One region of the Shewanella sp. DAU305 genome, then DNA from elsewhere that is predicted to be linked to it. Evidence: predicted binding sites of a transcription regulator. Region 1 holds the regulator's gene; each other region holds the start of a gene.
The links. Region 1 encodes NrdR, which represses ribonucleotide reductase genes. Its sites were predicted from a motif close to AAACACNANATNTNGTGTTT; they were not measured.
Positions count from the first base shown of each region.

Region 2: nrdA (class 1a ribonucleoside-diphosphate reductase subunit alpha) is a predicted target of NrdR. The motif match lies at 2,857-2,876, and genes of this name have one in related genera.
Region 3: nrdD (anaerobic ribonucleoside-triphosphate reductase) is a predicted target of NrdR. The motif match lies at 1,936-1,955, and genes of this name have one in related genera.

Region 1 is NZ_CP113808.1:4,094,220-4,098,493, forward strand. It holds gene OX890_RS17375 (riboflavin synthase) at 1-425, opposite strand, end outside; gene ribD (bifunctional diaminohydroxyphosphoribosylaminopyrimidine deaminase/5-amino-6-(5-phosphoribosylamino)uracil reductase RibD) at 437-1,591, opposite strand; gene nrdR (transcriptional regulator NrdR) at 1,738-2,187, opposite strand; gene glyA (serine hydroxymethyltransferase) at 2,461-3,714, opposite strand; gene ettA (energy-dependent translational throttle protein EttA) at 3,904-4,274, shown strand, end outside.
Region 2 is NZ_CP113808.1:2,803,040-2,807,313, forward strand. It holds gene nrdB (class Ia ribonucleoside-diphosphate reductase subunit beta) at 1-330, opposite strand, end outside; gene nrdA (class 1a ribonucleoside-diphosphate reductase subunit alpha) at 414-2,702, opposite strand; gene OX890_RS11910 (HAD family hydrolase) at 3,229-3,900, opposite strand; gene ubiG (bifunctional 2-polyprenyl-6-hydroxyphenol methylase/3-demethylubiquinol 3-O-methyltransferase UbiG) at 3,902-4,274, opposite strand, start outside.
Region 3 is NZ_CP113808.1:3,505,044-3,509,317, forward strand. It holds gene nrdD (anaerobic ribonucleoside-triphosphate reductase) at 1-1,904, opposite strand, end outside; gene OX890_RS14820 (hypothetical protein) at 2,164-2,853, opposite strand; gene OX890_RS14825 (MarR family winged helix-turn-helix transcriptional regulator) at 2,974-3,492, opposite strand; gene OX890_RS14830 (NADP-dependent oxidoreductase) at 3,640-4,274, shown strand, end outside.

The sequences.
Region 1 (4,274 bases):
TCAATGGTAATGGAACCTTTGTGGGCAATGTAACGCCCAAGCTCTGCGGGAGCGGCTAACCAAAACTCAATGGCTTGACCGCGCACTAGACGTTGCTCAACCATAGCTATACCGTCAACATGGCCGCTGACCATGTGTCCGCCTAAGCGTGTGGTTGGGGTGACGGCTTTTTCAAGATTCACCTTAGTGCCCACTTTGTAGTTAGCAAAACCGGTGAGACTCACTGTTTCGGCAGAGACATCAGCCACATAACCGTCGGCTAATTGCTGCACAACCGTTAAGCACACACCGTTGGTGGCAATACTGTCGCCTAAACGCACATCGTTTAAATCCAGTTTGCCGCTCGCCACGGTAAGACGAATATCATCGCCTTTACGCTCCAGTTTGCGCAGGGTGCCAACGGCTTCAATAATCCCAGTAAACATGGTTAACTCACTTAATTAAATAAAGAAGTATCAAGCTTAACGCTCAAGATTAAACGGGTATCTGGCCCTAATTTGCGCTCATCGACCAACATTAATGCAGGAATTTGCGCCATGGTTTGATAATCGGGTAGCTGCAATAGATTACGCCCTTGCCCACCGAGGATTTTCATCGCTTGGTATAGCACTAACTCATCGGCCAGCCCCCCTGCTAAAAAAGCGCCCGCTAAGGTTGCACCCGCTTCCACCAGCACGTGATTACAACTTTGGCCTAAATAGCTTAATAGTTCAGGTAAGGATACGCGACCTGCAATTGCAGGTAACACGAGGCAACTCACATGGGAGGGTAATTGTGCTTGAAACTCTGCGGGATAAGCCACGGTCGAGACCAAGAGTATCGGCGATACGATAGCCAAACAGGCAGCCGATAACGGCAAACGGGCGCGACTGTCGAGTATCACTCTTAATGGCTGCAGTAATTGCGCCTCGGTTACGCTGTCTTTTATGCCGCCAAGTTCTTGATATCGCACATTGAGTGAGGGATCGTCAGCCAGTATGGTTTCAATCCCAGTCACCAAAGCGCAGGAACGTAAGCGTAAGCGCTGCACGTCGCGGCGAGATTCAGGCCCGGTAATCCATTTAGACACACCGTTAGACAGCGCGGTTTTACCATCGAGACTCGCAGCCAATTTGACTGTAACTCTGGGTAAACCCGATTCCATGCGCTTCATAAAGCCTAAATTCAAGGCATAGGCTTCATCGCGGTGTAATCCCACATCCACTTCAATACCGGCGTCGCGCAGCATTTGAATACCGCGACCAGCCACTTGCGGATTTGGATCTTCAACCGCCACCACCACACGCTTAACGCCAATATTGATCAGTGCCAAGGCGCAGGGCGGCGTGCGGCCATAATGACTGCAGGGCTCTAAGGTGACATAGGCCGTTGCGCCGCGGGCGTGTTCGCCAGCCATACGTAGTGCATGCACTTCGGCGTGGGGCTCACCCGCTTTTTGATGATAACCTTCGCCGACGATCTGATTATCTTTAACGATAACGCAGCCCACACTGGGATTGGGTCTCGTGGTGTAAAAGCCTTTGCGCGCCAATTGAATCGCGCGGCTCATCATTTGGGTATCGAGTACGGACCAACTTATGTTCAAGCTCATGTTCAACCCTGTTGTTAAAGGTTTCGGCTTTCACCAGTCTTGTAAATCTGTGTTTAAAACCTGTCTTGCAGAAGCTATTAATCAAAAGCCTCTTTTAAAGCTAGCGCAACCAGAAGCCTGAACGACAGGCCACAAAAATCGAATAACTACTTTTGCAGTTTGGCGATGGCTTCACCAAATTCAGATACGTCTTCAAAGGCGCGGTACACAGAAGCAAAACGTATGTAGGCGACTTTATCGAGACTCATCAATTGCTCCATCATCAAGTTACCGACCATTTCTGACGGCACTTCCCGCTCACCAGTGGCGCGTAGGGTGGATTTGATTTTGCTAAGCGCTTGCTCGATTTCATCCATAGACACGGGGCGTTTTTCAACGGCGCGCAACATGCCACCTTGGAGTTTTTCTTCATCGAAGGGTTGGCGTGAACCATCACGTTTAATCACCCTAGGCATGACTAACTCGGCGCCTTCGAAGGTGGTAAATCTTTCATGGCATTCGGTGCATTCTCGGCGACGGCGCACTTGATGGCCTTCCGCCACTAATCGAGAATCGATGACTTTAGTATCTGTCGCGCTGCAAAATGGACAATGCATTGAGCCTCCTGCCAGTGAATGCGAGTAAAGCGTTAATGGCTTTACCTGTTAAATCTCAGCTAAACGCAATGGATTTAAGCCTAAGATTTTACCAATAAAAATGGCCGCTTAATGCGGCCATGGGATTTTATCCTATTTATGGGCTGAGGTTAACTACCGGATGTTAAGTACCTCATGTAAGTACCTCATGTAATTACCTAGTCAGCAAGCGATCACTCTCAGCCAATCATCTACTTAAGCACATACGCACTTAAACCTAGGTGCGTCAGCAAATTAGCCGTAAACAGGGAAACGTGCACACAGTGCCAATACTTGGCCCTTCACACGCTCAATCACAGCTGGATTGCTTGCATCATCAAGGATGTCACAAATCCAGCCTGTCAGCTCTTTCGATTCCGCTTCTTTAAAGCCGCGGCGCGTAATGGCTGGCGTACCGATACGCACACCTGAGGTCACAAAAGGTGAACGTGGATCGTTTGGTACTGAGTTTTTGTTCACGGTAATGTTAGCGCTACCTAAGGCGGCATCGGCTTCTTTACCCGTTAAGTCACGACCAATCAGGTCAACTAACATTAAGTGGTTGCTGGTTCCGCCAGAGACGATTTTGTAACCGCGCTCAAGGAACACTTCAACCATAGCTTTAGCGTTGTTAACTACTTGCTGTTGGTACACTTTAAATTCTGGCTCTAGGGCTTCTTTGAACGCAACCGCTTTACCGGCGATAACGTGCATTAATGGGCCACCTTGTCCGCCTGGGAATACCGCAGAGTTCAACTTTTTGTATAAGTCTTCATCGTCAGCAGCAGACAGGATCACGCCACCACGAGGACCCGCTAAGGTTTTGTGAGTCGTTGACGTCACAACGTGCGCGTGTGGAACTGGGTTTGGATAAACGCCAGCAGCAATAAGACCGGCAACGTGCGCCATGTCGACAAATAGGTAAGCACCAATTTTGTCAGCAATTTCACGCATTTTTGCCCAGTCAACGATACCTGAATAGGCAGAGAAACCGCCGATCATCATCTTAGGCTTATGTTCTACGGCCAGACGTTCCATTTCGTCGTAGTCAATTTTACCTGACTCGTCGATACCGTAAGGAATGATATTGTACAGTTTGCCAGAGAAGTTAACGGGTGAACCGTGGGTCAAGTGACCACCGTGGGCTAAGTTCATGCCCAGTACGGTATCGCCAGGTTTTAACAATGCCATGTAAACCGCGCTGTTTGCCTGTGAACCTGAATGAGGTTGTACGTTAGCGTAAGTTGCGCCAAACAGTTCTTTAGCACGTTCAATCGCTAAGGTTTCAACTACGTCCACATACTCACAACCACCGTAGTAACGCTTGCCTGGATAGCCTTCAGCGTACTTATTGGTTAACTGTGAACCTTGCGCTTCCATCACGCGTGGACTGGTGTAGTTTTCAGAAGCAATCAGCTCAATATGCTCTTCTTGACGCAGAGTTTCATTCTGAATTGCCTTAAACAGTTCCGGATCATAATCTGCGATATTCATATCTTTTTTCAGCATTGCTTACTCCAGCTGCCAATTCTTATAGGTAGGGTTGCGCGGTATTCTACTCGGAACGCGACCACAATCCCAGTATTTGAAACATGAAATTCCTGTGGATAGTGCTTGAACTTGGCTCATTGTCGAGTTGAGTTCGGCGCGCAATCGAGTAGAATTAGCCGCATCATTAGTCACTTAAGATAGAGAAAAATGGCTCAGTTTGTTTACAGCATGCTGCGGGTGGGTAAAATTGTTCCGCCTAAGAAGCAGATCCTTAAAGATATTTCTTTAAGCTTTTTCCCCGGCGCCAAAATTGGCGTACTCGGCCTCAACGGTTCAGGTAAGTCGACATTACTGCGCATTATGGCGGGTATCGACACCGAAATTGAAGGCGAAGCGCGCCCAATGCCGGGATTGAAAATAGGTTACCTACCCCAGGAACCTAAACTCGATCCGAATCAAACCGTGCGTGAAGCAATTGAAGAAGCAGTAGCAGAGGCAAAAAATGCCCTGACTCGCCTCGATGCCGTTTATGCTGCCTACGCCGAGCCGGACGCCGATTTCGACGCCCTTGCGAAAGA
Region 2 (4,274 bases), 1.3 Mb from region 1:
CTCAATCCAAGTCTCTAGTTCAGGCAGCGACACCAGTGGTAAAAAGGCCACATTGGGTGAGCGACCTTGAATCGAGTCGAGTAAGGTTTGGTATTTCAGGTTAGAAATAAAGATGTGTTTTTCATGATCGGGCAATGCACCGTAGTCGATTTTATCGCGACTGACGTCTACTTCTTCCGGGCGCCAAAAGAAAGATAACTGCTTTTCTATCAGTTTTTCGAACACTTCATATTTTTGTTGATCGTAACGAGCCACGTTGACCGATTGACCTAAAAACATAGGTTCACGGGTGGCATCGTTGGGTGTTTGACAGAAGGTAGAGTAGGCCATGGTGCTATTTTCCAATGGATAGGGATCCACTCAATCGGGATCCCTATACTTTTTATTTGTAAGAGCCGCGTTAACGTTAAAGACTAGATTTTACACGCGCCGCCGGCGCAACCATCATCTTCTTTCTCTAAATTGGTGATGTCATCGTGTGAATCCGACGCACCATCGCGAGTGTTATGGTAGTAAAGCGTTTTCACACCTAACTTGTAAGCATTGAGCAAATCTTTCAGCAAGGTTTGCATCGGTACTTTACGGCCTTCAAAACGTGAAGGATCGTAGTTAGTGTTGGCCGAAATCGCTTGGTCAACGAACTTCTGCATGATACCCACTAGCTGTAAGTAACCGTCATTGCTTGGCATTTTCCATAGCAATTCATAGCTATCTTTCAGCGTATCGAAATCTGGTACAACTTGCTTCAACTGACCGTCTTTGCTCGATTTCACGCTGATAAGACCACGTGGTGGCTCGATACCATTGGTCGCATTGGAGATTTGCGACGAGGTTTCTGATGGCATTAATGCCGACAGCGTTGAGTTACGTAGGCCATATTGCTTGATATCGCTACGCAGTGATTCCCAGTCTAAGTGCAATGGTTCTGCACAAATTTTATCTAGGTCGCGTTTGTAGGTATCGATTGGCAAAATACCTTGAGAGTATGTGGTCTCGTGGAATAACGGACACGCACCTTGCTCTTTGGCCAAGTTCATTGAGGCTTTCAGTAAATAGTACTGAATCGCTTCGAAGGTTCTGTGGGTCAGCTCGTTCGCGCTGCCATCGGAATACTTCATGCCATTTTTTGCTAAGTAGTTAGCAAAGTTAATCACGCCTATGCCTAAGGTACGGCGATTCATCGAGGCAATTTGCGCGGCCTTGATGGGGTAATCTTGATAATCCAACAGGTTATCTAGTGCGCGTACGGCGAGGTCGGCTAATGGTTCAATATCAGATAATTCTTTGATAGAACCTAAGTTAAGTGCTGACAGCGTACAAAGTGCGATTTCACCTTCTGGATCATCGATGTTGTTCAATGGTTTAGTCGGCAGGGCGATTTCAAGACACAGGTTAGACTGTCTGATCGGTGCGACTTTTGAATCGAACGGGCTGTGAGTGTTGCAGTGATCCACGTTTTGAATGTAGATACGGCCAGTTGAGGCGCGCTCTTGCATCATCAGTGAAAACAGCTCAACTGCCTTTATGGTTTTCTTACGAATGCTGCTGTCTTGCTCATATTGCACATATAAACGTTCGAATTCGTTTTGATCTTCAAAGAAAGCATCGTACAAGCCAGGTACGTCTGATGGGCTAAACAGGCTGATGTTTTCGCCTTTGATCAGACGTTGATACATGACTTTGTTCAGCTGCACACCGTAGTCTAAATGACGGATACGGTTGTCTTCGACGCCGCGGTTATTTTTCAATACCAGCAGAGATTCGACTTCTAAGTGCCAAATAGGGTAGAACAGGGTCGCAGCACCGCCACGCACGCCGCCTTGAGAACAAGACTTCACTGCGGTTTGGAAATACTTATAGAAAGGTAAACAACCTGTGTGGAAGGCTTCACCACCACGGATTGGGCTACCTAAAGCACGAATACGACCGGCGTTAATACCGATACCCGCACGTTGGCTAACGTATTTCACGATAGAAGAAGCAGTCGCGTTGATTGAATCTAAGCTGTCACCACATTCGATCAGTACGCAAGAGCTGAACTGACGCGTTGGCGTGCGCACACCGGCCATGATTGGCGTCGGTAGCGAAATCTTAAAGGTCGATACCGCGTCATAGAAATCTTTAACATATTTCAGGCGCGTTTCTTTTGGATAACGGGCAAACAAACAGGCCGCGACCAAAATGTAAAGGAACTGCGCGCTCTCATAGATTTCGTGCGTCACACGGTTTTGAACTAAATATTTGCCTTCAAGCTGTTTTACCGCAGCGTAAGAGAAGTCCATATCGCGCCAATGGTCGATATAGGTATCCATCACGTCGAGTTCTTCGCGGCTGTAATCCTGCAGAATGTGCATATCATACTTGCCAAGCTCAACTAACTTAGTCACGTGGGTATACAGTGCTGGCGGCTCGAACTGACCGAAGGCCTTCTTGCGCAAATGAAACACCGCTAAACGGGCGGCGAGGAACTGATAGTCCGGTGATTCTGGAGAAATTAAATCCGCAGCCGCTTTGATAATGGTTTCATGGATAGCTTCGGTTGGGATGCCATCGAAAAACTGTAGGTGCGAGCGCAGTTCAACTTCAGAAACAGAAACGTTTTTTAATCCCTTGGCTGCCCAAGTAATTACGCGGTGTATTTTTTCGAGATCGATATTTTCACGATCGCCACAGCGTTTTGTGACTGTCATAGTGCTATTCATTTGGAGATAGGCCTTGGTTCTTATATCTATTTAGGTGAGCAAGTTCACCGTACGTATCCTTGTAAAACAATCAATAACCGTCCCTTAAATACTGCTGACTGGTTGAAAACGAGTCAATTAAGCGGCGAGCTTCTAGTGTGTCTGATTGCTACCTATACACAAGATATGGTGTTTTAAATTATCTGGGATACAAGATAGTGAGGTTTGACCCTATTTGCAAGTCTGAATTCAGGGGACATCTTGTGGATAAGTTGAGGATAAGCTTTCGCGTTAGTAACGACTAACCTTGAAGCTCAATTTCAGGTTAGTGTGTCGCACTCATGGGGGATTTTTAGGCGATCTTTTCTTTAGATCGCGATCGCGCACAAGTGCCGATCTTTTATCCGCCGACCTTTCGCTGCCTGATTTTATTCTCAGGTAAAAATCAGGCAAACACACTTATGTGTGTCTGCATATTGGCTTTAGCAAAAGGTTTATCTTTGAGTGTCATGGTGACGTCTGTTCGCCGTTTTATTAGCGAGTTTTTCTAGGCCAATGCTTCGATTAATGCCTGATGTAACTCAGTTGGGCTGGCAAAGTGCGCGTGAGCTGGCCACTGCGATGGCTTGTCGTTGACACCCAGATAACCCCATAGGGCAACGCCGCCTAACATGCCCGCCGCCCTAGCTGCTAACAAATCCCGCTCGGCATCCCCAAGATACAAAATGTGCTCAGGTGCGCAGTTCAGTTGCTGTGCGCCTAACAACATAGGTGCCGTGTGGGGTTTTGGGTGTTTGGTTGAATCGCCACTGATGATAACGGGCATACGTAAGTGTAAATTCAGTTTTCGCAATAAGGGACGGGTAAAGCGCGCTGGTTTGTTGGTGATCACCCCAAACGGCAGCTGCATTAACTCGAGCCAGTCGAGTAATGCTGCAATACCTGCGAATAGCGCACAGTGATCGCCATTAATGCGCTGATAGTGGGCGAGCAGCCCTTGCTGAACTTGAGTACGAAGATCATCCGCCGCATTGGGTATTGCCGCATCGACTAAGGCAAAACTGCCGTGGGATGCGGCGTAGCGCATGGCCGCTAACGGCTGCGCGGCGATGCCGACGTCCTGAAGACTTAAATTGAGGGCTTGCACCAGATCCGGCGCGGTATCGGCTAAGGTGCCGTCGAGATCGAACAGTACGCCTTGGATCTGTACCAGACTCATATTAATCAACCTTACGCGTCGCTATCATGTAATTCACATCAACTTTAGGCGTGTATTTAAAAATGCCCGTCAGCGGGTTGTAGCTGATGCCCAATGCATCGGTACAGATCAGATCGGTATTGTCCACAAGCTCAATCAATTCCGAAGGCTTAATGAATTTTTTATGCTCATGGGTGCCAACTGGCAACATCTTCAGCAAATATTCTGCGCCGAGAATCGTGTGAACGTAGGATTTAATGTTGCGGTTGATGGTGGAGAAAAACACAAAGCCACCGGGTTTAACCATGTCGCAGCAAGCCTTGATCACCGATTGTGGATCGGGCACATGCTCCAGCATTTCCATACAGGTCACCACATCGTAATAGGCTTGATGA
Region 3 (4,274 bases), 590 kb from region 1:
CCATAGTAAGGCACGCGGCTATAACTATAATCCCACACGTTTTCCAGCGCTTCGAGGTTATGCTGCATGTTCGGATATTCGCCATAACAAATAAAGCCACCGTTAGCGATAGCGGGATATGGCTGTTCAAAATCGATTTTATCGTAAGGATTTACGCTTTTTTCCACATCAAGGTGGAAACTATTCGTGTAATAGCCCTTGTCCGTCACACCTGTGACTAGGCCAAATTGCTTCGCATCCAGTTTACAAAAACGGCTGCAGAGACTCTCACTTGGCGTGCTATACAGACTAAAGCCATAACCTGTTTCAGCCTTCCACGCATCCGTGGCGGCTTTAAGATAGGCAACAATAGCGACGGCTTTGTCCCTTAATTGTGCATCGTCAAATACATGGGTTTGGGTGCCATAGAGTGCATTCATGGTTTCATGCAGGCCAATGTAACCGAGTGAAATCGACGCGCGACCATTTTTAAAGATTTGAGAAACATCATCATCGGCGCGCAAGCGCACGCCACAGGCCCCTTCCATATACAGGATTGGTGCCACGCGGGCTTTGACGCCATTGAGTCGCTCGATACGAGTATCCAGCGCTTTACGAGCTAAGACTAATCTGTCATCTAAAATACGATAAAATTCAGCTTCATCGCCCTTCGCTTCCAAGGCAATCCGCGGCAAGTTTAAGCTCACTACTCCGAGATTATTGCGCCCTTCATGCACGAGCTCGCCATTTTCCTCGTAGGTGCCTAAAAAGCTGCGGCAACCCATTGGAGTTTTAAATGAACCTGTGACTTTCTCGACTTGCTCGTAATTGAGAATGTCGGGATACATGCGCATAGTTGCGCATTTGAGTGCCATCTGTTTGACATCGTAATTGCAATCGCCAGTCTTGTGATTAATGCCATCGCGAATCGCAAACACTAACTTAGGGAAAACTGCCGTCTTGCGATTTTTACCTAATCCCGCCATCCGTACTTTCAGCATAGATTGCTGAATTAAGCGGGATTCCCATGATGTGCCTAAACCAAAGCCAAAGGTAACGAACGGTGTTTGGCCATTGGCGGTATGCAAGGTATTAACCTCATATTCCAAAGACTGAAATGCATCGTGACATTCTTTTTCAGTTTGCGCCGTGGCAAAGGCTTTGGCGTCGGTGATCTGCCAATTCAGGGCGATTTGGTAGTGCTTGTCGTAGCTCTTAGCGACAAATGGCGCCAACACTTCGTCGATGCGATTGATGGTCGTGCCGCCATAAATATGGCTCGCCACTTGGGCAATGATCTGTGCGGTGACGGCTGTCGCCGTTGAGATAGACTTAGGAGTTTCGATTTCAGCATTGCCCATTTTAAAGCCATGGGTCAACATGCCGGCCAAATCAATCAGCATGCAGTTAAACATCGGGAAAAATGGCGAGTAATCTAAGTCGTGGTAGTGGATCTCCCCCGCTTCATGGGCAGCAACCACATCCTTTGGCAAGATATGACTCTTGGCATAATGTTTAGCGACTATGCCTGCGAGCAAATCCCGCTGAGTTGGGATAACTTTCGAATCTTTATTGGCATTTTCATTGAGTAAAGCCGCATTGCTTTGCTCGACTAAACCACGGATTTCGAGGTTTAGTTTACTGGTCGCTTCACGGCACACATCTCGGTCGTGACGGTATTCGATATAAACCCGCGCCAAGGACTTATACGGCCCTTCCATCAGTAAATTCTCAACCGCATCCTGCAGATGATGGATATCGACTTCGGTTAAGGTCGCGACGCTTTGACTGATACACGCTGCCACTGTCGCTGCATAGTCGCCATCCTCTATTCCAACTGAGTTTGCAGCGGCATTCACTGCATCCCGTATCCTTGTTTCATCAAAAGGTGTGCGGCAACCATCACGCTTAATTACGACTGGCATTGTTCAGTTCCTCTCCATCTCGCCTAAAAATTAACACTACATCTAGTGATTTTAAAAGCATAAAACACAATATGTAGAGCATTAGGCTACAACGACGGTGAGGCGTCCATGATCCAGATCATAGTTTTTAGGATGAAATAAAAGAACAAACCAGAACTGCAGCTAGGCCCAATTATCTGAAAATTGCGCCTTGACCTGCTGATTAAACCCAGCTAGTTGATGCCTGAAATCAGTGATGATCAGGCTCCATAACTCAAGATTAACGCTTCGCGAGTGCAAGATAACTACTGAGTTGGCCTGATGCCGACTGATGCGAGCCCATAGACGAAGCGAGTTGCATCATAGATTTAAGCCCCTGCCATTGCTGTTTTTGGGCATCCGTTAGCGGTGGCTCAGAATTTAAATAATCCGTTAATTGGCCAAGGACTTTGGTGGCTTTTTGGGCGAGCACTGGCGACTGAGCATCATCCATATTGGTCAAAACGTTTTTCGCATCGACCAAAGTATTAATCAGGGGGTTATTCGGTGATTTTTTGGCTAATGATTTGAGCTCATCATCTAAGAAATCTTGCAGCGACTGCTTACTCGGCGTGGTTGTGCTCGGAACTGTAATACCGTTTTTTGATAAACGGTCGAGTTGCACGTCCGATAAAATGCCGTCTCTTTGTAAACGTGACACTAATGCGGGAATATCGGCGACACCAAATTTGCCATCAGCAAAAAAATCCTTTGCCATCGACTGAATTTTCTGTGCACGTTGCGCCCGTGGCGACAGCGCTATCTCATCGGCTTTACCCGCGTCGGGTTTAGCGGCATCCGTCTGAGTTTTCTTGGTCTCAGTGGTCGCATCGGTTTTAGCCGTACTCGTCTTTTGGCTATTGGCACCATAGGCATCGGCGATACTGGTACTGCTGCGATTAAGATTGAAGGCATTTAAAATAGAATTCATCGTCAAAAATTCGGCGTCTAAGACTCAATGACGGTTTTAAAGCAAAAACTAAGCCAATCAAGTATTAATCTATGCAGAGCCTGAATTCTCGGGTAGCGAACAGCACCCGTAGGTTTATCTCTAGGACTGTAAATCTTCAATAAGGGCAAGACATTGCCGCCTCAGTAAATCGAGTGCCTCGGCATCCATCTGCACTTTATTTAGCAAGGTTTGCTTTAAGGCTAGGGCTTCATGCTTAATCGCCTCTCCCTGAGCAGTCAGAGTGATCAATTTTTTCCGCTCATCTTCAACGCAGGCCAAACGCGTGATCAAGCCTTTTACCTCTAACCGCTTAACAATAGGCGTTAGCGTCCCCATATCGAGCTTAGTCGCCGCCGATAGCTGGGTTTGACTACAGCCATTTTGACGCCAAAGGGTTTGCATCACCAGATATTGAGGAAAAGTTAACTCGTATGCCTCGAGTAAAGGCCGATAAGCGCGCACTAAGGCATTGCTCGCAGAATATAACGCGAAGCACACATTATCAGATAAACACAGTGCATCACTTGGCGCTAGGCTTTGTGACTCTGGGTTTTGTAGCTCTGGGTTTTGACTCTGCTCTGTAGATCCGAGCTCTGGGTGAGATAAACAATTTTGCACGTTTAAGCGCCTGTCATTCAAACATAGCGCTATCTTATCCGATCCGCCCCATCGCATCTAGTTTGCGCGCAAAGTATTTGCATTGTGTCATGAAGCCACGTACAGTTGACGCAGTTAGTTTGCGCACAAACAAAAGGTTAATTTTTTATGAATAGCACTATTACCGAAACCCGTGAAATCCATTTAGCCAGTCGCCCTGAAGGCATGCCTACGGCAGAGAACTTTACTTTAGTAAATGAACCCTTAGCACCGCTCGCCGATGGCCAAGTGTTGATTAAAAACCTGTGGATGTCGGTCGACCCTTATATGCGTGGCCGCATGGTAGATCGTAAGAGTTATGTTCCGCCCTTCGCCTTAAATCAAGTCTTAGAAGGCGGCGCGATTGGTGAAGTTATCGCGTCTAAAAACAGTGATTTCCCAGTAGGCACTAAAGTCAGCAGTATGTTAGGTTGGCGCGAGCACGCTGTCACTGACACGGCTGGACTGACCGCTCTGCCGCAAACCGAATTAGACTGCTCACATTTTCTCGGCGTGCTGGGTATGCCCGGCATGACAGCGTGGACGGGACTGACTCGCATCGCAGATTTAAAAGCGGGTGAAACCCTGTTTGTTTCTGCCGCATCAGGCGCAGTTGGCAGTGTTGCTTGCCAGATTGGTAAACTGATGGGGGCTCGCGTAATCGCCTCTGTGGGTTCAGATGAAAAAGCGGCATTGCTGCAAAGCTATGGTGTTGATGCCATCATCAATTACAAAACCTGTGGCAATCTCACCCAAGCGCTCAC